Regions from separate parts of the Polaromonas sp. P4_H1 genome, predicted to be linked through region 3. Evidence: predicted binding sites of a transcription regulator. Region 3 holds the regulator's gene; each other region holds the start of a gene.
The links. Region 3 encodes sigma-54, which starts transcription at its own class of promoters, with help from an activator protein. Its sites were predicted from a motif close to TGGCANGNAANCTGCTTT; they were not measured.
Positions count from the first base shown of each region.

Region 1 (9,865 bases), on a different contig from region 3:
AGTGATGGAGGCGCGCCGCGCCGAAGCCGAGATGATTTTTCGCCGCGTCGGCATCACCTTTGCCGTGTATGGCGCCAAGGACGAGGACGGCGCGGGTACCGAGCGGTTGATTCCGTTTGACCTGATTCCCCGGATCATTCCGGCCCACGAATGGGCCAGCATGGAAAAGGGGCTGGTGCAGCGCGTCACGGCGCTGAACCGCTTCATCCACGACGTCTATCACGGCCAGGAAATCATCAAGGCCGGCGTGATTCCGTCCGAGCAGATTTTCCAGAATGCCCAGTTTCGCCCCGAGATGATGGGTGTCGATGTGCCCGGCAACATTTACTCCCACATCAGCGGCATCGACATCGTGCGCGCACCCAATGCGCAAGGCGAAGGCGAGTACTACGTGCTCGAGGACAACCTGCGGGTTCCCAGCGGTGTGAGCTACATGCTGGAAGACCGCAAGATGATGATGCGGCTTTTCCCCGAACTCTTCAGCGAGAACCGCGTGGCGCCGGTGGCCCACTACCCCGATCTCTTGCTGGAGACGCTCCGGGCGATGGCTCCGCCCGCCACGGCCGAGCCGACGGTCGTGGTGCTCACGCCCGGCATGTACAACTCGGCCTATTTTGAACACGCCTTTCTGGCGCAGCAAATGGGCGTGGAACTGGTCGAAGGCCAGGACCTGTTTGTCAGGGACAACTTTGTCTACATGCGCACCACGCGCGGACCCCGGCGGGTGGACGTGATCTACCGCCGCGTCGATGACGATTTCCTGGACCCGCTGGCTTTTCGCCCCAACTCCACGCTGGGCTGCGCGGGGCTGCTCAATGTCTACCGCAGCGGCAATGTGTCGCTGTGCAACGCCATCGGCACCGGCGTGGCAGACGACAAGTCGATCTATCCGTATGTGCCGAAAATGATCGAGTTCTACCTGGGCGAAAAGCCCATCCTCAAGAACGTGCCGACCTATATGTGCCGCAATGCCGAAGACCTGCAGTACACCCTGGCCAACCTCAAGGACCTGGTCGTCAAGGAAGTTCATGGCGCGGGAGGCTACGGCATGCTGGTGGGGCCGGCCGCCACCCAGGCCGAAATCGAGGACTTCCGCCAGGCGCTGCTGGCCAATCCCTCGGGCTATATTGCCCAGCCGACGCTGAGCCTGTCGACCTGTCCCACTTATGTGGAAAGCGGCGTGGCGCCGCGACACATTGACCTGCGGCCCTTTGTGCTGAGCGGCAAGGAGGTGCAGATGGTGCCAGGCGGCCTCACCCGTGTGGCGCTGAAAGACGGCTCGCTGGTGGTGAACTCCTCGCAGGGAGGCGGCACGAAGGACACCTGGATATTGCAGGAAGGCCATGGCATGCCCATGCAGACGCAATCACAGTCACAGTCACAGATTGGAGGGACCTGATCATGCTATCGAGAACTGCAGATCACCTTTTCTGGATGTCGCGCTACACCGAGCGCGCCGGCGACATGCCGCAGGCATTCGCGGGGATGACTCATCAATTGCGCGAAGCGCTTGTGACGGCATCCCCAAAACACGCCAAGCGCGCCAGCGCTTTCGGTGTTTGAGGTTTAGGGAGGAGAAAAAATGTTATCTCGCACTGCTGATCACCTTTTCTGGATGTCGCGCTACACAGAGCGCGCCGAAAACACCGCGCGCATGCTTGACGTGAACTACCAGACCTCGCTGTTGCCCCAGTCCGCGGCTGTGGCGCAAGGCGGCTGGCAGAGCCTGCTGAGCATCAGCGAACTCAAGCCGGCCTATGCCGCCAGGTACGGCGACGGCATCAATCCGCGCGAAGTGATGGACTTCATGGTGCGTGATGAAAAAAACTCGTCAAGCATCATCTCGTGCCTGAAGAATGCCCGCGAAAACGCCCGCGCCGTGCGGGGCACGCTGACCACCGAGGTGTGGGAGACGCAAAACCAGACTTACCTGGAAGTCATCCGCATGCTGCGCAACAGCGATTTTGAGCGTGACCCCGGCCAGTTTTTTGAATGGGTCAAGTTCCGTTCGCACCTCTCGCGCGGTGTGACCGCGGGCACCATGCTCCAGGACGAGGCGTTTCATTTTCTGCGTCTGGGGACGTTTCTGGAGCGTGCCGACAACACGGCCCGGCTGGTGGATGTGAAGTTCCATGCCGTGGAAAATGATTTTCTCGGCGCAACCGGCGAGAAAGACCAAGAGTACGATTTTTACCACTGGAGCGCGATTTTGCGCAGTGTGTCCGGCTTTGAGGTGTACCGCAAGGTGTACCGCGACGTCATCAAGCCCGAGCGCGTGGCCGAGCTGCTGATTTTGCGGGCCGACATGCCGCGCTCCCTGCTGGCCTGCCTGAATGAGCTCATGAGCAATCTCGCCATGGTGACCAGCGACACGTCCAGCGAAACGCAGCGCCGCGCTGGCAAACTGCGGGCCGATTTGCAGTACGCCCGCATTGACGAAATCCTCGCGACCGGCTTGCATGCTTTCCTGACCCAGTTCCTGGACCGGGTCAACGAAATCGGCGCGCACATCAGCCGCGAATTCCTCGTTCCGGCGACTAATTGAAACAGCATGAGATTACGGCGGCCGCAGCGCCGGGCCGCCCCAAGCAAGGCCAGCCCCCGAGGGGCTGGAGCCTGCGGCTCCAAACCTGCTTGAGCCGGTTTGGACAGGCGACAGAGGCGCAGCGTCTCGCAAGCCGCGGCCTGCAAGGCCTCGAGAGTTACGCGAAGCGAGCGAACGTGGGGGCGATGGCCGCAGCGCCGGGCCGCCCCAAGCAAGGCCAGCCCCCTCGGGGGGCAGAGAGTTACGCGAAGCGAACGAACGTGGGGGCTCTTATTCCATGAAGCTGCACGTGAGGCATACGACCGACTACCGCTACACCGAGCCCCTGCGTTATGCGTTGCAGACGCTCTGGCTCACGCCGCAGTCCGGCCCGGCGCAAACGGTGTATTTCTGGAGTCTGGGCGCGCCTGAAAAGCTTTTTTCCCAGCTCGACGCCTTCGGCAACCCCATCCATTCCTACACCTTCGTCGGCAAAGAGTCTGACAACGTGCGCTGGAGCCTGGTCAATGCGGCCGGTGACGTTGAAACCCTGGGGGTGGCCGAGTTCACCGATGCCGCGAGCCTGCCGCATCCGGACTTCTTTTTGCGGGCCACGCATCTGGCCCAGCCGGATCCGGTGCTGGCTGAGTTCGGTCGCCGTTTTATCACGCCGTCTGCCACCCGCGGCAAGGCCGAGTTGGGCATGCTGTTGGCCTTGAGCCAGGGTGTTGCTGAGGCGGTAAGTTATCAAAAAAATAGCACCAGCGTGACCACCACGGCGCTGGAAGCATTCAGGGCCGGTGCGGGCGTGTGCCAGGACCAGGCGCACGTGATGGTGGCGATCTGCCGCAGCCTGGGCATTCCTGCGCGCTATGTGAGCGGTTATTTCTACGCCGCCAACGAGCCTGACCTGGCCAGCCATGCCTGGGTGGATGTGTGCCTGGACGTTGCCAGCCGGCGCTGGGTCAGCATCGATGTAACCCACAGCTGCCTGATTGACGAGCGCCATGTTCGGCTGGCCATGGGAACCGACTACAACGCCTGCCCGCCGGCCAAGGGTGTGCGGCAGGGTGGTGGCAAGGAAACCATGACGGTGGACATCACGATCCAACCCGTTTGAACGGCGCTGCGCTGGCCGTCGCCATCAGGGCGCAGAACATCGCAGACAAGGGGCCGTCAACGCTTGAGCGCCTCCAGCGACACATGGAGCGTGATTTCGTCCCTGATCAGCGGCACGAATCGGCCCAGATTGAACTCACTGCGCTTGACCTTGCCGGTGGCGTTGAGCCCGCAGGCCGGTTTGCGCAGCATCGGGTGCATCATGCATTTGAAGTGCGTGACCGTCAGGGTCACAGGCCGGGTGATGCCCTTGACCGTCAGATCGCCCTCGACGGCGGTGACGTCATCGAACTTGCCGAAACTCAGACGGCTCGACTTGAAGGTGATGACGGGAAACCGCTCGGCATCAAAGAACATGTCGCTGCGCAGGACCTGATCGAACAGCAGCGAGCCGGTGCTGATCGACTGGACGTCGATGCTCACCACCACGCTGCCCACCTGGTTGTCAAGGTCCAGGGTGATGGTCGCATCGACTTTGTCGAAACGGTCGCGCTGCGTGCTGTAGCCCAGGTGGTTGAACTCGAACCAGGCGAAGGTGTGATCCGGGTCGCGCTCATACACATCGACGACGGCGAATGCCGAAGCCAGGAACAGACTGCCCAGCAGCGCTACAGCAAGTTTTTTCATTTTTTTCATGAGTAACTCCTGAGTCCTGAGGGTGGCCGCTACGGTTCAAGGACCAGGTGAAACTGCACGGTCACTTCGTTGGCCACCACGCGAACATCGCTCCAGGGGCCTCCGCCGATGCCGAAATCCAGGCGTTTCATCACAAAAGAGCCTTCCATGACGGCCTGCTTGCCACTGGCCTTGAGCACCGCGTTGACCACCACGGGCTGGCTGACGCCCTTGATGCTCAGGACCCCGCTGACCTGGAACCGGCCGGCGCCCTGCGACTGGATCTGGCGCATCTCGAAGCGCGCCTCGGGATGGCGGCTGGCATCGAACCACTGCGCGCTCACCACCTCTTCATTGACCTCCCGCAGGCCGGTGTCGACGCTGGACAGGTCGATGCGCAGCTGTCCGCGGGCCGCGGCGGGCGCCTCGGGGTCGAAGGCCAGGCTGGCGTCGAATTTGCGAAAGGCCCCATCCACCGGCACGCCCATTTGCCGCGAGGTAAAGCGGATATGGCTGCTCGCCAGGTCCAGCCGCCGGTATTCTGCGGCCTGGACACAGGCGCATGACAGGAGCAGGGCCGCAGCCACAGCGGAGATTTTCATTCACGAGCCCCCTTGAACCGGAACATCCGGCCCAGCAAGCCGTCCCGGTCGATGAAATGGTGCTTGAGCGCCGCTGCGACATGCAGGCTTACCAGACCCAGCAGCGCGTAATTGAGGATGCGGTGCAGCGCTTGCAGAAACAGCCCCAGCGCCTCGTTGCGGGCCACCATATCCGGCAGCGGCCACAGGCCCAGGTAGACCGTCGTCACGCCTTTGGCCGAACTCATCAGCCAGCCCGACAGCGGCACGCAGGCCATCAGCAGATACAGCAGCAGATGGTTTGCATGCGCCGCGCTCAGCTCCCATGCCGGCATCGCAGCGGGCAGCGGCGGCGGCGCGTGCCGGATGCGCCAGACGATGCGGGGCAACAGCAGCGCTGCCACCGTGACGCCGATCCACTTGTGATACGAATAGAGCTGCAGCTTGAGCGGACTGAGCGGCAGGCCGACCATGTACAGCCCGACGGAAAAGCTCGCCACCATGAGCAGGGCCATGGCTGCGTGCAGGGCGACTGCGGTGCGGGTGTAGGAGGCGGGCTGCAAACGGCTCTCCGGTGGCAGGTGTTTCACAGTCATTGTGATGCCATCGCCGTAGCCAGCGCAAGCGCGCCGCCGCCCGCTGGTCGCTGGTCGCTGGTCGCTGGTCGCTGGTCGCTCTATTGGCGCCGCCAGGTTCCGCCTGGCCCGCGTGGCTTTCGTGGAGCGCACGCAGCTTGGGCAAGGCCCGGCGTGTGCAGGACCAACGGCTCAAATAGCGACCCGTATCCGGGAAACCACCAATGCCTTGCCAGCTGATTGACAGCTGCGCCCCTTATCGTTGGGCGCACCACTGATCACAAGGACTCGACATGAACCGCCGCCACCTCCTGCAAGCCACTTCGCTAGCCATCGCTTTGCCCTCGCTGGCCTGGGCCCAGGACAAATACCCCGGCAAACCCATCACCCTGATCTGCCCCTACGCTGCCGGCGGCAATGCCGACCAGCGCTCGCGCCAGATCGGCAGGTTCATCTCCACCGCGCTGGGCCAGCCGGTGATCGTGGACAACAAGCCCGGTGCGGGCGGCAACATCGGCACGGAAGCCATCGCCCGGGCCAAGCCGGACGGCTACACCATCGGCATGGGCAATTTCGCGCCGCTGGCGGTCAATCCGACCATGTTCAAGAAAATGAATTTCGACCCGGCCAAGGACCTGGTGCCAGTCTGCCTGATCGAAAAGGGCCCGCTGGTGCTGATGGTTCCCGCGAACTCGCCGTTCAAGAGCGTCAAGGACATCATCGCCGCCGCCAAGGCCAGTCCCGGCAAGCTGTCGTTTGCCTCGGGCGGGCTGGGCGGGTCGCACCACCTGTCGGGCGAGATGTTCAAGTCGCTGGCCGGCCTGTCCATCACGCACATTCCCTACAAGGGCGGAGCGCCCGCCACGACCGACCTGATGGGCGGCCAGGTGGACATGATGTTCGAGCAGATGTATTCGGCCGCGCCCTCGATCCGCGCCGGCAAGCTGCGTGCGCTGGCCATCACCAGCAAGACGCGTTCGCCGCTGTTTTCTGAACTGCCCACCATGGCCGAGTCCGGTGTGCCGGGCTTTGAGGTGCAGAACTGGCAGGGGCTGGTGGCGCCGGCCGGCACGCCCGCGGCCCTCATCAAGCTGCTCAATGAAACCGTCAACAAGGCGCTGGCCGACCCGACCATCAAGGAACAGATGCTGGGTCAGGGCAATGAACTCGGTGGCGGCACGCCCGAGCAGTTCGCCACCCTGATCAAGTCGGAGGCCGATCGCTGGGGCAAGCTGGTCAAGAGCGCGAACATCAAACCCGAATAGCGCTGCCTGCGCGCTATGCGCTCGGCCAGCAGGTCGATGAAGCTGGCCTCGCCCATGTGGATGTGTGATCCCGATGCCTGCCGATGCCTGACCCCGGGTAATCGCGGCACGGGTGCGAGAGATATCAGGGCCAAATCCGACTTGTACTTGCGCGTAGATTTGCAAAATGGGAGACTTGACCTTCGACTTCATAGTCGCAATATAAAGATAAAGACCTTTTCCTCAAGGCTTGCCGCCATGATGTGAACCGCCCCAACCGGACACCGAACATGGAAATTCTCGACCCCACAACGCTTCATGAGCACCTGGCCGCCGACGCCTTCGAGGAAATGTCGGCATTCGGCGCGCTGTCGCAGAGTTTTGTCGCGAAGCTGCTGGCCGACGGTGAAGTGCTGAAGTTGACAGCCAACGAGATCCTCTACCGCAAGGGCGATACCGCCGATAGCTTCTTCGTGTTGCTAAAAGGTCAAATCACCGTTTATGAGGATACCGATGCCGGCAAGGACATCATCCGAACCATGAATGCGGGAGAAAGTGTTGGCTTTCCGGCAATGATCGCGCTGCGCCCGCGCCGCTTCAGCGGCTATGCCGCCGGTGACTGCATCGTGGTGAAAGTCTCGAGTCAGGTGTTTGCCGACCTTTACGTATGGGACCCGCAGCAATTCGCCATTTTTTTCATGAGCCTGTCGCGCGATATGAGCCGTTTTCTGAGCGACACCGCGGGCAGACCGGGAACGCCCCAGGATTAGTGAAGCACGGACCGCGCTTCGCCGCATCGCTCCACTTTTGCTAGCTCTTGATGCCCTTCTTGCAAGGGCCAACGGCAGTCCGTTACGGCGTGACTGACTTGACCCGCGCTGCCACTTCGCGCCCCAGCTCAATCACCGCCATGGCGTAGTAGCTGCTCCAGTTGTAGCGCGTGATGGCGTAGAAATTCTCGGTGCCCGCCACGTAGCTCGGTGCGTCCGGCCCGTTGAGCAGTTCGATCAGCGCCAGCGGGCCGGCGTGTTGCAGCGCAGCGCCTTCCAGTACCGCGCCCTTGGCGGTAAAGCTGGCCACGCTAAAGGTTGGCAGGATGTCGGGCGCCATCAGGGCGTCCATGTCCAGGCGGCTCGTGTCAAAGCTCACCGGGTAGTGGGTGGGCATGCCCGGCTGCCAGCTGAAGGCCTTGAAGTAGTTCGCGACTGAGCCGATCACGTCGGCCGGGCTGTTCCACAGGTCAACGGTGCCGTCGCCGTCGAAGTCCACCGCGTACTTGATCCAGCTGGAGGGCATGAACTGCGGCATGCCCATGGCGCCGGCGTAGCTGCCTTTTGCCTCGAAAGGATCGACGCCGCGGCGGCTTTGCAGGGTCAGAAACTGCTCAATCTCGTCCTTGAAAAACGCGCTGCGCTCCGCGGCTCGTGGGTGGCTCGCCGGAAAGTCGAAGGCCAGTGTGGTCAGGGCGTCCATCACGCGGAAGCTGCCGGTGTTGCGGCCGTAAATGGTTTCTACGCCAATGATGCCGACGATGATGTCGGCCGGCACGCCGTACTCTTTTTCGGCGCGCTCGAGTGCAGCCTGGTTGGCCAGCCAGAAGCGCGCGCCGGCCTCAATGCGAATGGGATCGATGAAACGACTGCGGTAGACCCGCCAGTTCTTGATGAATGGCTTCTCTGACGGCTGCATCAACCGCGAGACGGTGGGGATATAACGCGAATTCCCGATGGCATCGCGCACCCAGTTCGCGTCCAGGTCGCGCCGGCTGGCCAGGTCGTCGGCAAACTGCATGGCATCGGGGCGCGTGGCATAGAGCGGGCCCTGCGCCGGCTCCGCTTTGCTGGTCACCGTTTTCTTCAGAGGTTTTGCGCCGGCAAGCCCTGCCGTGCCGGCGAGGATAGCTATCAAAACCAGCGCAAAACTGAACTTGTAAAGAGGCATCGGAAGTGTCATGAGGAGAAGAAGGGGCGAAGCTTCAATTCTAAGCAGACCATGCGAGCGCGCGCCATTGCTGCCGCAGCCGCCTGATGTCCCGGAGCTGGCTGTGCTGGCCGGAAGAGGTCGCCGCATAGCGTTGCAACTCCAGCTGCATTAGCCAGTCATGCAGCGCCTGCCCGCGGCTGCCGCTGCCACCGCCGTACCGTGCCAGCACCTGCAGCGCCAACTGGCGCGGCGAGGTGGCCGGCGTGCTCTCGATGCCGGCTTTGGCGAGCTGCCTGCGTGCGCGGGCCAGCAGGCGAAGCCACGGGTCGTGCTGGGTTCGCTCCCACAGTGCCCAGGCGGCGCCCAGCAGTGCCGCCAGCACGATGATGCCCAGCAATACGTAGCTCAGGTCCTCCCAGCTCGGGGATTCAAAGCCGATGTCCCTGAGCAGGTTGAGCTGCTTGCCCTGGGTGTAGTTGAGTACCCACTGGTTCCAGCCGTTGTTCACCGCTTCCCAGGTGGCGCGCAGCTGCGCCGCCAGGGTGGGGCTGATGTTTCCCAATGTCTGCGCCATCACGCCCTGGGGCGCAGCGAGCCGCTGGAAAGCGCCGGTGCGCCCCGGCGCGACTGCCGAGGTCGGGTCGACCCGCACCCAGCCCCGGTCCGCTTGCCAGACTTCTGCCCAGGCATGCGCATCGCTTTGCCGCACTACCCAGAAGCCGTCCACCCCGTTCAGCTCGCCGCCCTGGTAGCCGGTGACGATGCGCGCGGGAACGTCCATCGCCCGCATCAGGATCACAAAGGCCGACGCGATGTGTTCACAAAAACCTTCCTTGCGGTCAAACCAGAATTCATCTGCCGTGTGCTGGCCATACACGCCGGGCTCCAGCGTATAGGTGTAGCCGGTGCGCAGACGGTCCAGCGCGCGCTGAACCAGTTGGGCATTGCTGGCGTTCCGGTTGCGCGGGTCGCCGCGTATCTCCCTGGCCAGCGCCAGGGTGCGCGGATTGAAGCCGGGGGGCAACGCCACAAATTCCCGCAACCCGAAGACCGGCCGCGTGGGCCCATGCCTGAAGGTGGGGTAGCTCTGCGCCTTGTAGCGCACAAGATCGGTGATCGGGCGATTCACTGTCCATTGCAGGTCGGCCTGCATCACGCTTTGGTAGCCCGGCAGCACCGGGCTTTGCGTTGCGGCTTCCATCACAAAAAGCCATGGACGGCTGGTGGGCTCCAGCGTGACTTCGTAGCTGACAGGCGCACCTGCCACGGCCAGATTCGCGCCGG
Region 1 is NZ_JBFUKG010000008.1:1,568-11,432, reverse strand. It holds gene AC1DS5_RS11765 (circularly permuted type 2 ATP-grasp protein) at 1-1,399, shown strand, start outside; gene AC1DS5_RS11760 (alpha-E domain-containing protein) at 1,402-1,563, shown strand; gene AC1DS5_RS11755 (alpha-E domain-containing protein) at 1,583-2,545, shown strand; gene AC1DS5_RS11750 (transglutaminase family protein) at 2,823-3,644, shown strand; gene AC1DS5_RS11745 (YceI family protein) at 3,701-4,279, opposite strand; gene AC1DS5_RS11740 (YceI family protein) at 4,309-4,860, opposite strand; gene AC1DS5_RS11735 (cytochrome b) at 4,857-5,435, opposite strand; gene AC1DS5_RS11730 (Bug family tripartite tricarboxylate transporter substrate binding protein) at 5,708-6,679, shown strand; gene AC1DS5_RS11725 (cyclic nucleotide-binding domain-containing protein) at 6,949-7,428, shown strand; gene mltB (lytic murein transglycosylase B) at 7,511-8,599, opposite strand; gene AC1DS5_RS11715 (transglutaminase TgpA family protein) at 8,640-9,865, opposite strand, start outside.
Region 1: the regulator sigma-54 is predicted to act here: its motif matches at 2,620-2,637, upstream of AC1DS5_RS11750 (transglutaminase family protein).

Region 2 (10,938 bases), on a different contig from region 3:
CAGGCACATGATGCCAGTAGTGCCGGCCTTCTTGCCGCTGGCACGCGATGTCCGCCGGTTTCAGGCTCTGCCAGGTGGCGGCGCCGCACTGCGGCGACCTGAGCAACCTGATGCCGCGCTCGCTGTAGCGCGCCACCACCGACTCCACCGGATGGCCAAAGCGGTTGCGGTAACCCGCCTGCGCCACCGCAAGCCGGGGCTGGACAGCGTCGAGGAAGGGGGCGCTCGACGATGTCTTGCTGCCATGATGCGGTACCAGCAAAAAGTCGGCCTTCAGGCTGGCGGGGTTGAGCGGGCTGGCGCTGCCGGCCAGCCTGAACTCCTGGGCGGACTCGATATCGCCCGCCAGCAAGGCGGTCTGCGCGCCATTGGACACGCGCAACACGCAGCTCATGGCATTGGATTTGTTTGCCGCCTCGTAGTCGGCGGCCACCGGGTGCAGCACCTCGAAAGTCACCGCGTCCCAGACCCAGCGCTGGCCCGCCGTACAGCGGGCCGATTTGCGCAGCGCCTGCAACTCATGGCTGTCTTCAATGGAGCTGAGCAGGTTCGCCTGCGGCTGCATGGCCAGCACGGCCGGTGCACCGCCAATGTGGTCGATGTCGCGGTGGCTGAGCATCAGCATGTCCAGCCGCTCGCCGAGGGCCCGCAGCAGCGGAACCAGCACGCGGTGCCCGGCATCGCTCTCACGCGAAAAACGCGGGCCGGTGTCATACAGCAGGGAATGGGTGGCCGTGCGCACCAGCACCGCATTGCCCTGTCCGATGTCCGCCGCCAGCAATTCAAACTGTCCCGGTGCAACCCGCGCCGGTTGCCATAACAGGACTGGCAGCATCAGGGGAATGCCCAGCACGCGCCAGTGCCACGGCAGACGCAGTGCCAGCAAAATGCCCCCTAGTACGCCGAAGGCGGCGCACCATAGCGGCGCGGCAGCCACGCTGACGGATGCCAGCGACCAGCCGGCCAGCCATTGCAAAAACACCGTCAGCAGGCCCACCGCCCACGCCGCCGCATCCCACAGGGGTGCCCACAGCACGCCCAGCATGGCCAGCGGCGTCACGACCAGCGTCACCCAGGGAATAGCCACCGCGTTGGCCAGCAGGCCCACCAGTGACACCTGGTTGAACAGCAGCAGCGACAAGGGCGTGAGCGCCAGCGTGACCACCCATTGCTCCCGGGCGGCACGCAGCAGCCCGGCCGCCGGTTTTGCCAGCAGCCGCGGCACCCGCCCGCCCTGCGCCACCTTTCCGGAAAGAAACTGGCTGTCGCCCGTTGGATCACGGCTACCAGATGTGCCTGGGGTTGTAGCAAACAGCACGCCCACCGCCACAAACGACAGCCAGAAACCGGCCTGCATCAGCGCCCAGGGGTCCAGCGCCACCACTACGGCCATGGCCAGCAGCCAGGTTTGCAGCCAGGGCCACTGCCTGCCGCTTTGCCGCAGCAACACCACCGTCGCCAGCATCCAAATGGTTCGTTGTGCCGGCACGCCCCAGCCTGAAAACAGTGCGTACAGGGCCGCCAGAAAAAGGCCGCCCCAGGCCCCGGCGCTGATGGCCGGCAACGCCAGGCAGAGCCGGGGCGTCAGCCCGACGGAGCGCCGCCAGAGGCCGCTCAGGAGCAGGGAGGCAAGCCAGGCGAACATGGTGATATGCAGGCCCGAAATGCTCATCAAATGGGCAACACCCGTGGCGCGAAAGACATCCCAGTCAGCGCGCTCGATGGCATTTTGGTCACCCACCACCAGGGCGGCCACGACACCGGCCAGCTGCCGGTTGTCGATGCGCTGGAAAATCGCTTCACGCGCCGCCTGTCGGGCGCGCTCCACCGGATGCTCCCAACTACCGGAAAGCCGCAGAGGCGGCGCATCGTGCGGCCCGGCCCGCACATAGCCGGTGGCCTGAATGCCCTGCTCCCAGAGCCAGAGCTCGTAGTCGAACCCGTGCGGGTTGCTGTTGCCGTGCGGCGCCTTGAGCCGCACCGTCATTTGCCAGCGCTCGCCGGCGCGCAGGCCATGCAAGCCGGTGGGCGGCTGGCGCTGCAACTCCAGCGCAATTTCAGACGGATCAGCACTTTCGGCCGGGAGTGCCCTGGCCTCCCGTATCCCGAAGCCGGTATACCAGCCGAGCAAAATTTGCGGCGGGAGGGTGACGGTTTGCCCGTTCAGGCGGGCCGATTCAATACCCAGACGAAAGCGCAAGCCGTCTTCGGCGGGTTGCGGCATGGCCAGGACCACGCCTGTCACGGCAATATCACGTCCCTCCAGCGCGGGGTCGAGTGCCGTTGACTGAAACACGGTGGCCCGCCATCCCGTCAGGGTAAAGCCCAGCAAGGCAGCGAGCACCAGCGCAGCCAGGCCGGCGCCGCGCCAACCCCTCCTGTTCAGAGTCGAGGCGCGACCGGCCCTGCGCCACAAGCCGCCCATCACCAGCCCAGCGAACGCCGCCAGCGCCGCCGACGCGGCATACACGCCACCCGTCCACAAACCGGGCTGCTGCAATTGCAGGGCAACCCCGATGATGAACCCGCCAAAAACAAGGCCAGGCCCCATGGAAGCTGCCCATGGCCCGGCCAAAATGCGGTCGCCCACAGCCGCCCTCCCCACTTGTTACTTGTTATTGCTCGATTTATTCGATGCAATGGCTGCGTGCTCAACGGCCGGGCGAGGCAAAAAGCCGACAAAGCCTGTTTGGCGCAGCTCTTGCTTGCAGAAATGTAGCCGAAGCGGAGTAAGCTGTCCCGAGGGGTCGCCCGATGTGGCGACCCGCTCATTTTGTGTTTTGATTGGCGCTGTTGCGCACCGATGCCCTAATTTAAAAAAGCGAGGCTGCCTTGTCGATCCACGTTGCACTGAGCCACATCACCCATTACAAATACGACCGCCCGGTGAAACTGGGCCCCCAGGTCGTGCGCCTGCGGCCTGCGCCGCACAGCCGGCCCCGCGTACTGTCCTACTCCCTCAACATCGAGCCGGCCAAACATTTCATCAACTGGCAACAGGACCCGTTTGCCAATTACCAGGCCCGGCTGGTGTTTCCGGATCCCACCCGTGAATTCAAGGTCACGGTGGACCTGGTCGTCGAGATGGCGGTGTTCAACCCCTTTGATTTCTTTCTGGAGCCCAGCGCCGAGGAATTTCCTTTTAACTACAGCGCCAGCCAGAAGCAGGAACTGGCGCCCTACCTGGCGACCCAGACCGCCACGCCGCTGTTCAAGCGCTATCTTGAGCAGACCGACCTGAGTCCCAAGCGGACCATCGACTTCCTGGTCGGCCTCAACCAGCGCCTGCAGTCCGACATCCAGTACTCCATCCGCATGGAGCCCGGCGTGCAAACGCCTGAAGAAACCCTGCAGCTGGCCTGCGGCTCCTGCCGCGACACCGGCTGGTTGCTGGTGCAGCTGCTGCGGCACATGGGTCTGGCCGCGCGCTTTGTGTCGGGCTACCTGATCCAGCTCAAGGCCGACGTCAAGGCGATTGACGGTCCCAGCGGCGCGGAGACCGACTTCACCGATCTGCACGCCTGGTGCGAAGTATTCCTGCCCGGTGCCGGCTGGGTGGGGCTGGACCCAACGTCGGGCCTGATGGCGGGCGAAGGCCACATCCCGCTGGCCTGCACGCCAGAACCGTCCAGTGCCGCCCCCGTGGAAGGCGGCGTGGACAAATGCGAGGTGGAGTTTGAGCATCACATGGCGGTGCAGCGGATTTACGAATCACCGCGCGTCACCCAGCCCTACACCGAAGCGCAATGGGCCGACGTGCTGGCGCTGGGCGAGGCGGTGGACAAAGACCTGGTGGCCGGCGACGTGCGGCTCACGATGGGCGGCGAGCCCACCTTTGTGGCCACCACGGACCGCGATGCTGCGGAATGGAACATCGACGCCCTGGGCCCCACCAAGCGCGGCTATGCCACCGAGCTGGTGCAAAAGCTGCGTGCCGAATATGGCGAGGGCGGTTTTCTGCATTTCGGGCAGGGCAAGTGGTATCCCGGCGAGCAATTGCCACGCTGGGCGCTGAGTATTTTCTGGCGCAGGGACGGTCAGCCGATCTGGCAAAACCCGGCCCTGTTTGCCGATGAACGCAAACCCTGCCAATACACGAGCGCAGATGCGCAGCGTTTCATCAAGACCCTGGCGGGCAAGCTGGGCCTGGCCACGAACTACATCACGCCGGGCTATGAAGACACCTGGTACTACCTGTGGCGCGAGCGGCGCCTGCCGGTCAACGTCGACCCCTTTGACTCCCGCCTGGATGACGCCATGGAACGGGAGCGTTTGCGTCGCGTCTTCATGCAGGGGCTGGACTCCGTGGTGGGTTATGTGCTGCCGCTGAAGGCGAAGGAGGCTGCCTCGCCAGCCCTGGCCGGGCCCAAATGGTCCACCGGTCCATGGTTCTTCCGCGATGAGCGCATGTACCTGATGCCGGGCGACTCACCCATGGGTTACCGCCTGCCGCTTGATTCGGTGCCCTGGGTTTCCAAAACCGACTACCCCTACATGATCGAGGCCGACCCGTTTGCGCCGCGCCAGGACTTACCATCGACATCGGTGCTGGCCGCACGCTACAACGCAGCGGCAGCGGTGGCGCGGGGCGCTCCGCAGCCGGCGCCTGCGGCTGTCTCGCAGGCCTCGCCCCCTCCTGCTGGCAGCAGTGCAAGCGCACTGGCGCAGTACATGGCGCGCTACATGACGGGCAATGCGGCACTGACGCAGGCCAGTCGCATCCTGCAGTTTCGCCCCACCGGCGACAGCAGCATGGGTGGTGGCACCGGCGGCACCAGCACGGCCGCTCCGTCAAGCCACGTGCCACCTCCTGCCAACGAGCAGCGTGCGCCCAAAGCCTTCGAGTCTGCCGGCTGGCTGACGCGCACCGCGCTGTGCGTCGAGGTCCGCGACCCCGCTCGGGCCAATGGCCCGAAGGACCCGAAAGATCCGGATAAGGCAAAAGACAAACCCAGGGCCGACCCTGACAGCAAGGCCAACAAAAGCAAGAGCGGCGAAACCGGTGCCCTCTACGTGTTCATGCCCCCCATGGAGCGGCTGGAGGACTACCTGGACCTGCTCGCAGCCGTGGAAGCGACCGCGCAAACGCTGGGCGTCAGCATCGTGCTGGAGGGCTACCCGCCGCCGCGCGACCCACGCCTGAAAATGCTGCAGGTCACACCCGACCCGGGCGTGATCGAAGTCAACATCCACCCCGCCTACCACTGGGGCGAGCTGGTGGAGCACACCGAATTCCTCTACAAGATTGCCCATGAAACCCGGCTGTCGGCCGAAAAATTCATGACCGATGGCCGGCACACCGGCACCGGCGGCGGCAACCACTTTGTGCTGGGTGGCGCCACCCCCGCTGACAGCCCCTTCCTGCGCAAACCGGAAGTGCTGGGCAGCCTGATCGCCTACTGGCACAACCACCCCTCGTTGAGCTACCTGTTTTCGGGCATGTTCATCGGCCCCACCAGCCAGGCACCGCGCGTGGATGAGGCACGCAACGACCAGTTGTACGAGCTTGAAATCGCCCTGCGTGAAATCCGCAACAACCGACAGAAATACGGCGCCAACATGCCGCCCTGGCTGGTCGACCGGACGCTGCGCAATATCCTGGTGGATGTGACGGGCAACACGCACCGCAGCGAGTTCTGTATCGACAAGATGTACTCGCCGGATTCCTCGACCGGACGGCTGGGCCTGCTGGAACTGCGCGCCTTTGAAATGCCGCCCCATGCCCGCATGAGCATCGCCCAGCAGTTGCTGCTGCGCGCCCTCGTGGCACGCTTCTGGAAAACCCCCTACCACGGCCGCGTCACGCGCTGGGGCACCGAACTGCACGACCGCTTCCTGCTGCCCAGTTTTATCCGCATGGATTTTGCCGACGTGCTGACCGAGCTGGTGGAGGCCGGCTACCCCTTTGACATGGCCTGGTTCGAACCACATTTCGAATTCCGCTTCCCGCTGATTGGCCAGGTGGCGGCAAACAGCATCGAGCTGACGCTGCGCAGTGCGCTGGAGCCCTGGCATGTGATGGGCGAGGAAGGTTCGGCGGGCGGCACCGTGCGCTATGTCGACTCCTCGCTCGAACGCGTGGAAGTCCATGTGACGGGCCTGAACGATAACCGCCACGTCATCACCGTCAACGGCCGTGCCCTGCCGCTCCAGAGCACCGGGCGGGTCGGCGAATACGTGGCCGGTGTGCGCTACAAGGCCTGGAATCCACCGTCGGCCCTGCACCCGTCGATCGGCGTGCATGCGCCGCTGACTTTCGACATCGTCGACACCTGGATGGAGCGCTCGCTGGGGGGTTGCCAGTACCATGTCGCCCATCCCGGCGGGCTCAGCTACGACACGCTGCCAGTCAACTCCTATGAGGCCGAAAGCCGCCGCCTGACCCGGTTTTTCCGCATGGGCCATACCCCTGGCAAGATGCAGGTCAGGCCAGTTCAGCCGAGCCGGGAATTTCCCTTCACGATGGATCTGCGTTAGGCAATTTTCCGGGGTTGAGCGCCGGGAGATCGCTGTCTTATGAGTGCAACAATTGCACGATTCGGCTCAAAAATCAGCGGTTTAACGGCGGCTTGCTGCCGCTTTGAGCCCTTGGGGGGATGGGCCGAAGGCATACTTGGGGAACGTGGAAAATAACACTCCGTCACTTTTTGCCGCCCAGGCGCTCGAAGAGCCCCGTACGCTGGCTGCTGCGCTGGCGCCCGCGGCTGCGCCCGGCCACTTTGACGAGTTGCGCGGGAGCGTCTCGCGCGGCCCGGCGGCTGCGGAGCCGCCTTTGGCGAGCGTCCCGCCTTTGCAGCTTGCTGCCGGCTCCCGGGGCGGCCGAGACACTGCGCCAGAGACCCACGCGACCAACGAGACCAGCCCGGCAGCGGCCCGCCCGGGTTCGAGTTCGAGTGAGGGGCCCTTGTCAGCCGAATGGGCAAACTTCTTCGACTTCCTGGGCACTGACGGTTTCTACGACCTGAACCACCGCACCGCCAATCTGCGGCGCCAGATCCGCGACAACGGCGTGACCTACAACGTTTACGCCGATGCCAACGGGCCGCAGCGGCCCTGGTCGCTGGACCTTTTTCCGATGATGGTGTCGGCTGCGGACTGGGCCGTGATTGAAGCTGGCATCCAGCAACGCGCCCGATTGCTGGACCGCGTGATGGCCGACATCTACGGCCCGCAGGAACTGCTTTCAAAGGGCTTGCTGCCCAGCGCGCTGGTGCACGGCAACCCCGGCTACCTGCGCGGCATGCAGGGCGTCAAGCCCGCTGGTGGTACCCACCTGCACATCGCGGCCTTCGACATCGGCCACGGCCCGGATGGGCGTTGGTCGGTAGTGTCCCAACGCACGCAGGCGCCCTCGGGCCTGGGCTACCTGCTGGAAAACCGGCTGACCATCTCCCTGCTGTTTCCGGAAGCCTTTCGGGAGATGAAGGTGCAGCGGCTGGCCGCCTCGTACAAGGCACTGGTGGACGGGCTCAAGGCGATGAGCCCCGCCAATGAGGGCAACGAGGAAAGCCGGGTGGTTCTGCTGACGCCGGGCCCCTACAACGAAACCTATTTTGAGCACGCCTACCTGGCCCGCTTTCTGGGGCTGACGCTGGTGGAGGGCAACGACCTGCTGGTACGCGATGACAAGCTGTACCTCAAAACCCTGCGCGGCCTGGAGCCTGTGCATGGCCTGCTCAAGCGGCTCGATGACGAATTCCTGGATCCGCTGGAGCTGCGTTCCGACTCCACCCTGGGCGTGCCCGGCTTGCTGCAGGTCATTCGTGCAGGCAACGTGCTGGTGGTCAACACCCCGGGCTCGGCCTTTCTGGAGTCCAGCGCCCTGCTCGGTTTCCTGCCCGCACTCTCGCAGCACCTGCTCGGTGAAACACTGGCCCTGCCTTCGCTGGCCACCTGGTGGTGTGGCGAGCAGGCCGTCATGCGGGACGTGCTGAGCCAGCTCAAGGATTGCGTGATCAAGCCCACCCATGCCGGCTCTGGCATGGCATCCGTCATCGGGCACACCCTGTCTCGCCGCGAACTCGACGAATGGGCCGGCCGCATTGTCCGGCGCGGCGAGGATTACACCGTGCAGGCCTACCTGCCGCTGTCGCAAACACCCACCTGGCAGGGTGAACGCGTGGCGCCACGTTCGGCGATGCTGCGCGTGTTTGCGGTCGCCGACGGCGCGGGCTCCTGGCAGGTACTGCCCGGTGGACTGGCGCGGCTCGCCGGCAAAAACGAAAACATGGCTTCGATGCAGCACGGTGGCAGCAGCGCCGATGTGTGGGTGCTGGGCGAGCCCTCCGGCGCAGCCACCACCACCACCTCCCCCCCCCCTGCCGACAGCACGGCGGGGCAGCGCGCAGAGCACCCCGCACCCGCCTGGGCCACAGCCCCGCTGCGCCACCGCCCGCCCGTGACCAGCCGGGCGGCCGAGAACCTGTTCTGGCTGGGCCGTTATACCGAGCGCGCCGAGAACTCCACGCGGCTGGCCCAGCTAACCCTGCAGTGCCTGGGCGGCGAAGACCAGACCTCGCAGCCACTGCTGGACTGGCTGACCCGCATGGCGGTGACCAATGCCCTGGTGCTCGATACCGTGCCGCCCGCGACGCAGGCGCGGCGCGTCTTTGAACGCGCCCTGATTGCCGGCCTGGCCGACACCGGGCAAGTCGCCAGCGTGGGCTACAACCTGCGAGCCCTCAAGAGTGCAGCATCGGCCGTGCGCGAGCGCCTGTCGCAGGAACAGTGGCACGTCATCGTGCGCACAGAAGCGGACTTCTTCCATCACTGCAAGGCATTCAGCGGCGCCAGTTCGCAGAGCCAGCAGCAAGGCCATGGGCATGCGGGCCACCACGCGCTGGAGTATTCATCGGTCGAAGCGCTCAGGGCCCTTGAATCCCTCAGCGGTTTCCTGGCGGCCATGACGGGCGCGCAGACCGACCGCATGACACGCGACGACGGTTGGCGGCTGCTCAGCATAGGCCGGATGCTGGAGCGGCTCTACACGCTGGCCGCTGCGCTGGTGCACGGCTTTGAAACCCGGGCCGTTTTCGAGGAAGGCGGCTTTGGCGCCATCGTCTCCCTGTTTGACAGCACCATCAGCTTTCATGCGCAATACCAGCAGCGACGCGACATTCCCGCCCTGCTCGACCTGCTGGTGCTGGACCGCGACAATCCGCGCTCGCTGGGCTGGGTAGTGCAAGCCCTGTGCGGGCGCCTGGACAAATTGGCCAGCAGCACACCGGTTGAGTTGCCCGATCTGGCGGTGGACTTGCCCGACCCGGGCAGCTGGGTGCTGGCCGAGCTGTGTGGCAGCGTCAGCGCTGACGGTGCAAATGGTGCGCCCCTTCAAACCGGCGGTGAAGTCCCGGGTTGCGAGCCACTGATCGGCTTGCTGGAACAGTGCTGCACACAAGCGCTCGAACTCTCGGACACCATCAGCCGGCGCTACTTCAGCCATGCGGCATCGGGCAGCCAGAGTCTGGGCGCGTAGGCCCATCCCTACCCAGAACAAGCCCTGACCCCGTGCTGCTCCACGTCATCCATGAAACCAGCTACCGCTATACGCCGGCGGTTGAAAACGCACACCACGTCGTGCACCTCAAGCCGGCCAGCCGCGGCGGGCAGACGCTGCTGCACTATGCATTGCGCATCGATCCGGCCCCCGCGCAACTGCGCGAGACAGTCGATGTCTATGGCAATACCCGCAGTTATTTTTCGTTGCAGGCTGCACACGACCGGCTGACGGTCGTCGCCGACAGCGTCGTCTCCACCTCCTCCGCCAATCCGCTGCAGGCTGACCTGCCCTCGGCGCCCGGTGCGCGGGCGGCTATGCCCTGGGAGCAGGTTCGCGACCAGTTCCGCTACCGGGCCGGCGCCGCCTACGACAGCGCCTCGGAATTCCTGTTTGCCTCGCCTTATGTCCCGCTGGACGAGGCGTTTGCCGAATTTGCCCGGCCGAGTTTCATACCGGGCAGGCCCCTGCCGGAGGCCACGCACGACCTCATGACACGCATTCACACCACCATGACCTATGAGAGCGAAAGCACCGAGGTCAACACACCCGCTCTGGACGCACTCGAGCAGCGCAAAGGGGTTTGCCAGGATTTTGCACACATCATGGTGGCCTGCTGCCGCGCCATTGGTTTGCCGGCGCGTTATGTCAGCGGCTACCTGCTCACCACCCCGCCCCCCGGCCAGCCGCGCCTGATCGGCAGTGACGCCTCGCATGCCTGGGCCTCGGTCTACTGCCCCGGCGTGGGCCAGTGGCTGGACTTTGATCCCACCAACAACCGGGCGCCGGGTGAGGACTACGTGACGCTGGCCACGGGCCGCGATTTTCTGGACGTATCGCCCATGCGCGGCGTGATCCGCGGTGGCGAGCAGCACATCCTGGATGTTGCGGTGACGGTGAAACCCCTTGAGCCCGCTGAATTGACCGCTTTTGGCGGCGCCCTCCATCAGGCGGATTGACAGTGGATTAGCCGGCTTCATCGGCATCCTGCGCTAAGATAAAAAATCAGCGACAGACTGTATTGCTATCTTATTAGTAGCTGTAGTAGCCGGGAACGCCCGCCCTTTTGGTACCCCCGGCACATTTCATCCCCGACAGACTTCACCCTCCAGGAGAACACCATGAGTACCAGCCCGCAAAACGTCTACGACAAGCTCAAAGCCCTGAACATCACGCTGCCCGCCGTGGCAGCCCCGGTGGCCGCCTACCTGCCTTTCGTGCAGACCGGCAACCTGGTGTTCCTGAGCGGCCACATCGCCAAGAAAGACGGCAAGGTCCTCGCCGGCCAGTTGGGCAAGAACATGACGACCGAAGAAGGCAAGGCCGCGGCGCGTTCAGTCGCCATCGACCTGATGGGCACGCTCGAAGCCGCCGTCGGCCTGGGCAAGGTCAAACGCATCGTCAAGCTCATGAGCCTGGTCAACTCAACCGGCGACTTCACC
Region 2 is NZ_JBFUKG010000008.1:11,701-22,638, forward strand. It holds gene AC1DS5_RS11770 (DNA internalization-related competence protein ComEC/Rec2) at 1-2,551, opposite strand, end outside; gene AC1DS5_RS11775 (transglutaminase family protein) at 2,833-6,477, shown strand; gene AC1DS5_RS11780 (circularly permuted type 2 ATP-grasp protein) at 6,623-9,475, shown strand; gene AC1DS5_RS11785 (transglutaminase family protein) at 9,508-10,455, shown strand; gene AC1DS5_RS11790 (RidA family protein) at 10,618-10,938, shown strand, end outside.
Region 2: the regulator sigma-54 is predicted to act here: its motif matches at 2,691-2,708, upstream of AC1DS5_RS11775 (transglutaminase family protein).

Region 3 (10,938 bases):
CGCCATGGCCCTGCTGGCGCCGCTGGTCGCGACCCTGCACGCCGGTGATGCCGGCCACGCCGGCCACGTCAATGCGCTCGCCATAGGGGGGGTTCACCAGCATCACGCCCGACGGCGCGGGCGGCATGCGCTGCAGCGCGTCGCCGCCGCGCAGCTGCACGGCGTTGGCCACGCCCGCGCGCTCGGCATTACGCTCGGCAAAATCCACCATGCGGAACGACACATCGCTGCCAAACACCGGTGCCGTCGGCTCCGTGATGGCCGCCTCGGCCTGGTCGAGCAGTCCCTCCCACACGTGAGCCTGGAAGGGCAAATATTTCTGAAAGGCAAAGCGGCGGTTGATGCCGGGCGCGATGTTGCAGGCAATCTGCGCCGCCTCGATCACGATGGTGCCGGAGCCGCAGCACGGGTCGTACAGCGGCACGCCCTCTTTGCACTGCTGGTCCCAGCCGCTGGCGGCAATCATGGCGGCGGCCAGTGTTTCCTTCAGGGGGGCGTCTCCCTTGTCTTCGCGCCAGCCGCGCTTGAAGAGCGGCTCGCCCGAGGTGTCGATATAGATGGTCGCCGTGTCGGTCGTCAGGTGCACATACACGCGTACGTCGGGCCAACGCGTGTCCACATCGGGGCGCACCTCGTACTTGGCACGGAAGCGGTCGGCAATGGCGTCCTTGACCTTGAGCGCCGCAAAGTTCAGGCTGGTCAGCGGGCTGTGCTGCGCGGTGATCTCGACCTTGAAGGTCTGCTTGGGCGTGAACCAGATTTCCCACGCAACGCTGGCTGCCGCGTTGTAGAGGTCCTGCTCGCTGCGGTACTGGTTGTGCTGCAGCTCGATCAGCACCCGCTGGGCCAGGCGGCTGTGCAGGTTGAGTTGCAGGGCATCACGCCAGGAGCCCTGCAACTGCACGCCGGCGCGCCAGGCCTTGCCTTCGATGCCGGTGATGCGTTTGACCTCGCTGGCCAGCAAGGCCTCGACGCCGGCGGCGCAGGGTAAAAAGAGTTGAAGTTGGTTCATGAATGAAGACTCACGGCTGGCTGGGTGACGGTTCTTTTTCAAGCAGGGGCCGCGGAACCGGCTTTGCCGGGCCGCAGGCGCAGCGGCCCCCTCGGGGGGCAGGGAGCCACACGCAGTGGGCGACCGTGGGGGCTACTTTCAAAGCGACTTTCGCAGGTTGGCAGGCGCGATGCGCAAAGCCTCGCGGTACTTGGCCACGGTGCGGCGCGCGCATTCAATGCCCTGCTCCTTGAGCATTTCGGAAATCTGGTTGTCGCTGAGCGGCTTTTTCAGGCTCTCGGACGAGACAAACTGCTTGATGAGGGCGCGCACCGCCGTGCTGGACGCGTTGCCACCGGTCTCGGTGCCCAGCGCCGAGCCAAAAAAGTACTTGAGCTCGAAGGTGCCGAACGGCGTGCTCATGTACTTGGCCGTGGTGACGCGCGAGATGGTGGACTCGTGCAGGCCCAGTTCGTCGGCAATTTCGCGCAGCACCAGCGGACGCATGGCCAGCTCGCCGTGGGTGAAGAAATTCTTTTGCCGCTCCACAATCGCACTGCTCACGCGCAGGATGGTGTCAAAGCGCTGCTGGATGTTTTTGATGAACCAGCGTGCCTCCTGCAAGCGCTGCTGCAAGGCCTGCCCGTTCTGGCCCTTGTGCTGCTTCAGCGCATTGGCATAGATGTCGTGCACGCGCAGGCGGGGCATGACCTCGCTGTTGAGGGAGACCTTGAAGCCGCGGCCCGACTTGACGACGATCACGTCGGGCACGATGAGGTTGCGCTCGACGTTGACAAACCGCCGCCCGGGCTTGGGATCCAGCCGGCCGATCACGGCGATGGCGCCCCGGATCACGCTTTCCGGAAATCCGCACAGGTAGGACAGGCGCTTCATATCCCGCTTGGCCAGCAGCTCCATGGGCTGCTTGCACATGGCGATCGCTGCGCGGGTCTCGTCGCAGTCCTTGCAGTCGAGCAGTTGCAGGCCGAGACACTCGGCCAGGTTGCGGGCACCGACGCCGGCGGGCTCCATGTGCTGCAGCAGCTTCAGGGCCATGGCAAAGTGCTGTTCCAGCTCTTCCGCCTGCTCAAGGTCGTCGCCCGCCAGACCGGCGGCCAGTGACGCGAGACTGTCTTCGAGGTAGCCGTCGTCATTGAGCGACTCGATCAGGAAATGCAACGCCGCCTGGTCTTCCTCCGACAGGCGCAGGCTGAGCGACTGGCGGTGCAAATGGTCCTGCAGCGACTCATGGCTGCGGGCCAGGTCGGAAGCCTCGGCCTCGCTGTCGTCCGCATTATTGTTTTTGCGGGCCGGCGCGTCGCCGCCCCATTCGCTGTCGTCAGGCGAGGACTCCACCGAGCCGTCGCCCTCCCAGCTTTCCTCCAGCTTGGCCTCGGAACTGACCTCGGGCCCTGTATCTACATCATTTTGGCTTGCAGCTTTTGATTCATCAGGGCTTCCTGCTATTGAATCACCAGCAAACTCAAATTCCCGGCTATCCTGGCTGACCGGTGTGTCGGCATTCTCCAGGCCAAATTCCTCGCGCGGTGCGGCTTCTTCCGACACTTCCAGGAACGGATTTTCATCGAGCATCTGCTCGACTTCCTGGCTCAGCTCAAGGGTGGACAGCTGCAGCAGGCGGATCGACTGCTGCAGTTGCGGCGTCAGCGCCAGGTGCTGCGAGACCCTGAGGGAAAGGCCTTGTTTCATGACATCCCTAAGCGCACGACAAAGCGAGTTGGGATGTATTAACCAAGCGGGGGCCGCGCAACCGGCTTTGCCGGGGCGCAGGCGCCGCCCCCTGCAGGGGGGAGGGAGCTACACGCAGTGAGCGACAACGGGGGGGAGCCATCACATTCTGAAGTGTTCACCGAGATAAACGCGGCGTACATCGGCATTGTTCACAATCTCGGAAGGGGTGCCGGTCGCCAGCACGTGGCCGTCACTGATGATGTAGGCATGGTCGCAAATGCCCAGCGTTTCGCGGACATTGTGGTCGGTGATCAGCACGCCAATGCCGCGCGACTTCAGGAAACCGATGATGCGCTGGATTTCGATCACGGCGATCGGGTCAATGCCGGCAAAAGGCTCGTCGAGCAGGATGAACCGCGGCTGCGTCGCCAGGGCGCGCGCAATCTCGACGCGGCGGCGCTCGCCCCCTGACAGCGCCGGCGCCGGCGAGTCACGCAGATGATCGACCCGCAAATCCTGCAGCAGCGCTTCGAGCCGCTTTTCAAGGTCTGCGCGGCCCAGCGGCTTGCCGCTGGCGTCCAGCTGCAGTTCCAGCACGGCGCGCACATTTTCTTCCACGGTGAGCTTGCGGAAAATCGACGCTTCCTGCGGCAGGTAGCTCAACCCGAGGCGGGCGCGCAGGTGAATCGGCATGTGCTCGACCGACTGGCCGTCGATGGAGATCTCGCCCGCATCGGCACGCACCAGCCCCACGATCATGTAGAACGACGTGGTTTTTCCCGCGCCATTGGGGCCCAGCAGGCCCACCACCTCGCCTTTTTGCACGGACAGCGAGACATCCTGCACCACCTTGCGGCTGCCATAGGATTTCTGCAGCCCCTGGGCCACCAGACGGCTCGGCGGTGCGGTGCTGGCCGCCGGAGTATTGGCTGCCGGGGTATTGACCGACGATGTGTCAGTCACCGCATCCACGGGTTGATTGTCCGTTCTGTCCATTTTTCGGCTTTCCGTCATGGCCCCAGCGTGGTGCCGGGACGCAAACGGAGCGCGGGTCCGGCCGGCGGCTGCGGTGCCGATGCGGCGCCGCGCGGCGACAGCATGGCGCGAATCCGCCCCGTGGGATTGGTGGCCGTGCGGTTTTGCGCGCCCCCATCCACAGTGAACACATCGGTGTTGTTGTCATAAACAATCAGGGAGCCGGTCGTTTCATCGACCAGGGTCGCGCCGTTGTAGCGCCGCACCACGGCCTGCTTGATGAATTTGACGGTGTCGGCACGGCTGTCGTATTCGATCCGCTCGCCTTCCCCTTCGATGTACTCGTCCACGCCATCGCGCTTTTTCCGGTAAAAGGCCAGCTTGCCCGGCGCCGCCACGGCCAGGGCCTGCTGGTAGCCCTGGGGATCCTGGCTGACATCCACCCGTTCGCCCCGGACAATGGTGGTGCCCTTGGTGATCACCACATTGCCGGTGAACACGCTGGTTTGTTTCAGGTCGTCGTAACGCAGGGCATCGGCCTCCGCATTCATCGGCTTGTCGCGGTCAGCCCGCTCGGCCGCGGCGGGAAACACGGCCCCGGCCGCCAGTGCGGCCAGCACGATCAAGGGAAAAATGGGGTGTTTCATAAAGGCACGAATCTTGCTGCTTGTTTTGAGTGATTGTAGCCATGCCAGCTCCGGGAATGGCGGCCAGGGCCAAATTGGGCCCATAAAAAAACCCGCCACGGGTGGGCGGGTTTTCGGGCCAACGCCGGGCGCCGGCGTGTGACTTGCCGACTTGCCGCGCGCTTATTTGGCCTTGCGCGATTGCGCGATCAGGTAATCGGTGACCTGCAGGGCCCTGTCCATGTTCTGGGCCAGCTGGCCAGACGTGTAGTAACGCCCGCCGACGCCCAGGGCCGGCACGCCGTCGACCGCGTAGGTGTCCTGCAACTGGGTGGCCTTGCGCGCCTTGGTGCTGACGGAAAACGAGTTGTACAGCTCGACAAACTTGGCCTTGTTCAGGCCCTGCTTCTCCGCCCAGGCCGCCACCTGATCCGCCGTGTTCAGCGCCTGACGCTCGATATGGATCGCATTGAACACCTTTTTGTGCAGCTCATTGAGCTTGTCCATGGCTTCCAGCACATAAAAAAGACGCTGCTGCGGCTCAAAATCGGGACGAAAGGCTACCGGCACGCGCCTGACGGTCACGTCTTTGGGCGCTTTCTGGATCCAGGCCTCGAGTTGCGGCTCAAAGGCGTTGCAATGCGGGCAGCTGTACCAGAAGAATTCCACCACTTCGACCTGGCCGGCAGGCACGTCGGTGGGAGCGGGTTTGCCCAGCGTCAAATAATCCGTTCCCTCCTTGAAGGCGCGGGCCTGAGCCTGCGCGGCTGTGGGCAGCGCAACGCCTCCCCAAGTGGCGGCGGCTGCCACGGTAGCGGCTGAAAGCGAAAACTCACGTCGTTGCATCAATTTTTCTCCTGGTTTCCTGGTCTGTGGGTCTGTGTGGGGGTATTTTGCAAAGCGGCCACTTACTTATTCAGTGAAAAAAACAAGCCGGCCGGCCGTTTCGTACAGGGGTTGGTACACCCCGGCCCATAAAAGTTCACCACACTCTAGCGCTGCACCCTGACGAGGGCTGTTTCTATCGAGTTGCCGTCCAGCCGCTCCTTGACCTTGTCGGCGTCTTCTTTTCTGTCAAAGGGGCCGACGCGCACGCGGTACACCGTTCGGCCCGACTGTTCGCGCTCACTCACCTTGGCTTGCACGCCCAGCAGCATGAGCTTGGCGCGCTGCTGCTCCGCGTCTTCCGGCGTACGGAATGCGCCAGCCTGGACAAAATAACTGAACGGGTCAACGCCCGAAACGGCGGGCGCGGCGTCCGCCCTGGCCTTGGCGAGATCGCCCAGCGGATCCGCGGAGGTGGCGGGCTTCGCCGGGGGCGCGGGAGCTGCCTTGGGCGCGGTCGCCGTGGCGGGGGCCGGCACAGTGCCCACTTCGCCGGAAGTGCCGGAAGCGCTGGAAGCAGAAGGGAGCGGCTTCACAGGCGTTTTGCCCGCCAGCGGGGCATTCGGGTTCCAGTCCCGGTTCTTTTTGGCTTCCGCGGCGTCGCTGTCGGGATTGCGCGACTGGCTCTTGTTCATGAAAGGCACCGGCACCTTGGTGATGTAGACCGCCACGGCCAGCGCGGCGCCCAGGCCGATCAGCGCGCCAATAACCAGACCCAGCAGGGTTCCGCCTCGTTGTTTTCTCATACCTTGCCCAATTTTCTTGCCTGCCTCTGAATCCCGCTCTGAATTTCGCTTTGAATTCCGCTGTGTGTGCTTCATGGTTGCCTACATTTTGTGGGGCGCACTGACGCCCAGCACCTTGAGGCCATTGTGCAATACCTGCGCCGTCGCGGCGACCAGCGCCAGGCGTGCCAGCTTGACGGCTTCGTCGTCCACCAGAATCCGCTCGACGTCGTAATAGCTGTGGTAGCAGGCGGCCAGCTCGCGCAGGTAAAAGGCCACGTCGTGCGGCGCCAGACCGGCGGCCGCATTGCTGAGCATGTCGGGGTATTTGGCCAGCAGCAGCATCAGGGCCTGGGCCTGCGGGCTGACCAGTGCCGACAGGTCCACGCTTTTCAGCTGGCTCTGATCGCCGCTCTGCGCGGCCCAAGTGCCGAGAATCGAGCATATGCGCGCATGGGCGTATTGCACGTAGTACACCGGGTTTTCATTGTTTTTGGCCAGAGCCAGGTCAATGTCAAAGACGTACTCGGTGTCGGGTTTGCGGCTGAGCAAAAAGAAGCGCACGGCGTCCGCGCTGGTCCATTCGATCAGGTCGCGCAGCGTGACATAGCTGCCGGCGCGCTTGGAGATCTTCACCTCTTCGCCATGGCGCACGACGCGCACCATGGTGTGCAGCACGTAGTCGGGGTAGCCCTGCGGAATGCCGGCGCTGGCGGCCTGCAGCCCGGCGCGCACGCGGGCAATCGTGCCGTGGTGGTCCATGCCCTGAATGTTGATGGCCTTGCTGAAACCGCGCTCCCATTTGGCCAGGTGGTAGGCCACGTCCGGCACAAAGTAGGTGTAGCTGCCGTCGCCCTTTTTCATCACGCGGTCTTTGTCGTCGCCGTAGTCGGTCGACTTGAGCCACAGCGCGCCGTCCTGCTCGTAGGTTTTACCGGCGTCCTTGAGCTTTTGCACCGCGCTGTCGACACGGCCCGAGCTGTACAGGCTGGACTCCAGGTAATAGTTGTCAAACCTGACCGAGAAGGCCCGCAGGTCCAGGTCCTGCTCATGGCGCAGGTATGCCACGGCAAACTGGCGGATCGCGTCCAGGTCTTCGACGTCACCGCTGGCGGTGAACTCCCGATCGTCGGATTTGACGGTCTTTTTGGCCAGAAAGTCATTGGCGATGTCGCCAATGTAGTCACCGTTGTAGGCGGGCTCGGGCCAGCCGGCATCGCCCGGCTTGAGGCCTTTGGCGCGCGCCTGCGTGCTAGTGGCCAGGGTCTGGATCTGCACGCCGGCGTCGTTGTAATAAAACTCGCGCCACACATCCCAGCCCTGCGTGTCAAACAGGTTGCAAATCGCATCGCCCAGCGCCGCCTGGCGGCCGTGGCCCACATGCAGCGGCCCGGTCGGGTTGGCCGAGACGAACTCCACAATCATGCGGTGCGGGCTGTCGGCCAATTGCATGCCGTACTGGTCTGCCCCTTGCAACACTTCCCGCACCACTTGCTGCTTGGCTTCGGGCTTGAGCCGGATATTGAGAAAACCCGGGCCGGCAATTTCGATCGCGTCCACCCAGCGCGCAAACGCGGGCGCCTGGAGCAGCAGCCCGCGCAGGTTTTCCGCCACCTGGCGGGGGTTGAGCTTGAGCGGTTTGGCCAGCTGCATGGCCGCGGTGGAGGCAAAGTCGCCATGGGCCGCCACCTTGGGCGACTCGAAGGCGGCCGCCACGGTACTGTCAGGCGCCATGGTTTTGAGGGCCTGGCCCAGGGCGTCCAGCAAGTCTTGTTTGATTTGAAGCATGGAGAGATTTTAGGGGCGTGGGCCCCGCGCTTCTGGCCAGCGCCTGGGCAATATGCGAGAATCTGCTTTCATTCAAGAGAGCGCTGTTGCCCTGCAACGGCCGCCGAAGGCGCAATCTCCCATGATCGCTCAGGTCCCCGTATTGAATGAAACATGCCGAATCTGGAGAGAGCTGCAGCGCAACGCTGCCGCCACCGAAGGAGCAAATCCTGGCCGTCAGCCCCGCTGATGCCGGGCTGAATCTCTCAGGTACCAAGGACAGTGGGAGCGGCACCAGCACTGGTGCACGCTGCCGCCCTGAAATTCACGATTGATTTCATAGCTGCCTGCGCGCATCCGTGCTGGCCTGTTGCCTTCTTTTCCTTGGGAATCTCATCATGAAAGTTACCGTATTGGGCGCCGGCGTGACCGGCATCACCTCCGCCTGGTTTTTGCGCCAGGCCGGCCACGAGGTCACCGTGGTCGACCGCCAGCCCGGCGCCGGCCTGGAAACCAGCTTTGCCAACGGCGGGCAGATTTCGGTCAGCCACGCCGAACCCTGGGCCAACCCGGGCGCGCCCCTGAAAGTGCTGAAGTGGCTGATGCGCGAAGACGCGCCTCTGCTGTTTCGCCTGCGCCCCGACCTGAACCAGTGGCTCTGGGGCCTGGACTTTTTGCGCCAGTGCACGCCGGGCCGCACCCGGCACAACATCAAGCAGATGGTCAACCTGGGGCTGTACAGCCGGGCCACGCTGCAAAAGCTGCGCACCGACACCGGCATCAACTACCAGCAAAAGACCGAGGGCATCCTGCACTTCTACACCAGCGAGCAGGAGTACGCCGATGCGCAGGGCCCGGCCGCGGTGATGCGCGAGCACGGCTGCGAGCTGGATATGAAAACCCCCGATGAATGCGTGGCCATCGAGCCCGCGCTGGCGGCCTGCCGCCCGCAAATCGTCGGCGGCAGCATGACGCCCAGCGACGAATCGGGCGATGCGCATGCCTTCACCCGCCAGCTGGCGGCCCTGTGCGCCGCGCAGGGCGTGGAGTTCCTCTACAACACCCGCATCGTGGGCGCGCGCAAGGAAGGCGATACGCTGCGCAGCGTGCAAATTGCCAGTGCCGAAGGGGTGGTGAGCGAGCTGAAGTCCGACGCCTATGTGATGTGCCTGGGCGCCTACAGCCCGCAGTGGGCCAGACTGCTGGGCCAGACCCTGCGGATTTACCCGGCCAAGGGTTATTCAGTGACGCTGCCGGTCATCAACGAAGCGGCCTCCTACAACGTGTCGCTCACCGACGACGAGTACAAGCTGGTGTTCTCGCGCCTGGGCAACCGCCTGCGCATTGCGGGCACGGCCGAACTGGGGGGCTACAACACCGACCTGAACCTGGTGCGCTGCGAGGCGATTGTGCGGCGCGTGCGCCAGCTCTTTCCCGACATGACCGACGGGCAAAATGCGCAGTACTGGACCGGCCTGCGCCCGGCCACACCATCCAACGTGCCCTACATAGGCGCCTCCAAAACCCGCAACCTGTTCCTCAACACCGGCCATGGCACGCTGGGCTGGACGCACTCCTGCGGCTCGGGCGCGGCGATTGCCGACATCGTCAGCGGACGCGCACCCCAAGTGGACTTTGCCTTCACCAGCCAGGTGCCCGAACGCAAACTGGTGTCGCTGGGCCGGCCCGCAACACAGGCATAAATCGGCTAAGTCGGCTAAATTGGTTGAGTCGGCGGGATTGGCTGCTGCCGGTTTGCGCGGGCGGCGCCAGCGACCGGCAGGCTGTTGAAATTCGCGCGGCGCCACAGGGCCATGCGAATCAGCAGCACTAAGCCGTCGGCCGGATGTGAAATTTCCCGTCCGCCACCAGCGCGTCATCCACCTCGACCACCGACACGCTGCGCACCTGCGCGCCGACCGGTCCGTGCCCCGCCCAGTCGATGATGTTCTGGACTGCCTGGGCTTCGCCGGCCACGGTGGCCTCCACGGAGCCATCAAGGCGGTTGCGCACCCAGCCGGAGAGCCTGAGTGCGTGGGCTTGCTCCGCAAAGGCCGCACGGTAGCCGATGCCCTGGACCAGACCGGCGATGCGCAACTGTTTTGCCATGTCTCATCCCTCTTACTGTTGCTGTTGCTGTTGCTGGATGCGCTGCTGCTTCTTCAGCAGCGTATTTTCCGCCAATGTCGGCCGGCAGGCGACGATCCGTTTCGAATCGAAATTCGGGATGCCCAGTCCGTCGCGCCAGCGCGGGCCTAGGGCCTGTGAACGCTATTTATGCAAATGCGAATGGGGTGAAAACAGCGCCAATCAAGGCGCGCGACGACGCCCAGACCGGGCGTCTGGGCTAGGAGCGCAACGCAGAGTGGCGCTGTTTTCACCCCATTCCCTTCGGGTTGCGATCAAAAAGGCCCTGCGCGGCGTTGCAAAGCCTTGGCGGGGTCTGCCCCGCCTGCGTTTTGCGCCTTGCTCATGGCCTTTTTGACTCGCAACGCATCTTGCATAAATAGCGTTCACAGGCCCTAGTTCAGCAAGACGCGGGCGGCCTCTTTCACCGCGCGCGTGAGGCGCTGGGCCAGCACGGGCTCGCGGGCCCAGTGCTGCCAATAAAGCGCCACGTCGACTGTTTTGCCCGGTAGCACCTCGGCCAGCGGCGGGCGGTGCGCACGGGCGGCCAGATGCTGCTCGGGCACCATGCCCCAGCCCAGGCCCAGCTCCAGCGCCAGTTCAAAGGCGTCCACCGCCGGGACAAAGTGACGCGGATAGAGCGCGTCGCGCAAATTGAAATGCTGCGCCAGGAAGGCATCCTGCAGGGCATCCTTGCGGTTGAAAATAATGGCCGGACTGGCCAGCAGGCGCTGCGCCGCCACCGTTGCCTTGCCGGCGCGCCACTTGTGTACCAGCGCGGGGGCCGCCACGCAGTGGTAGCGCATGATGCCCAGCGGCTCGGCCACGCAGCCCCGCATCGACTGCGCCAGCGTCGTCACGCAGCCCGTCACATCGCCGTTTTTGAGCGCGTCATGCGTATGGTCCTGGTCGTCCACCACGATGTCGAGCAGCAGCCCGTGTTTTTCAAGCGCCGGGGCGACGCCGGCCAGGAACCAGCCGGTCAGCGAGTCGGCATTGACGGCCACGCTCAGGCTTTGCAGCGGCACCGCCTTTGCGCCCGGATGGCGCCCTCCCTGCAGGTGGGCCAGCAGGTCCGCCTCCTGCAGCCTGAGCTGTTTGACATGCGCCAGCAGCGCCTGGCCCGCCGGGGTGGGGTGCAGCTGCTTGC
Region 3 is NZ_JBFUKG010000001.1:48,705-59,642, forward strand. It holds gene AC1DS5_RS00240 (THUMP domain-containing class I SAM-dependent RNA methyltransferase) at 1-1,012, opposite strand, end outside; gene AC1DS5_RS00245 (RNA polymerase factor sigma-54) at 1,151-2,701, opposite strand; gene lptB (LPS export ABC transporter ATP-binding protein) at 2,843-3,679, opposite strand; gene lptA (lipopolysaccharide transport periplasmic protein LptA) at 3,694-4,305, opposite strand; gene AC1DS5_RS00260 (thiol:disulfide interchange protein DsbA/DsbL) at 4,468-5,130, opposite strand; gene AC1DS5_RS00265 (SPOR domain-containing protein) at 5,277-5,915, opposite strand; gene argS (arginine--tRNA ligase) at 5,997-7,682, opposite strand; glycine riboswitch at 7,746-7,837, shown strand; gene AC1DS5_RS00275 (D-amino acid dehydrogenase) at 8,060-9,364, shown strand; gene AC1DS5_RS00280 (acylphosphatase) at 9,492-9,770, opposite strand; gene AC1DS5_RS00285 (HTH-type transcriptional regulator ArgP) at 10,184-10,938, opposite strand, start outside.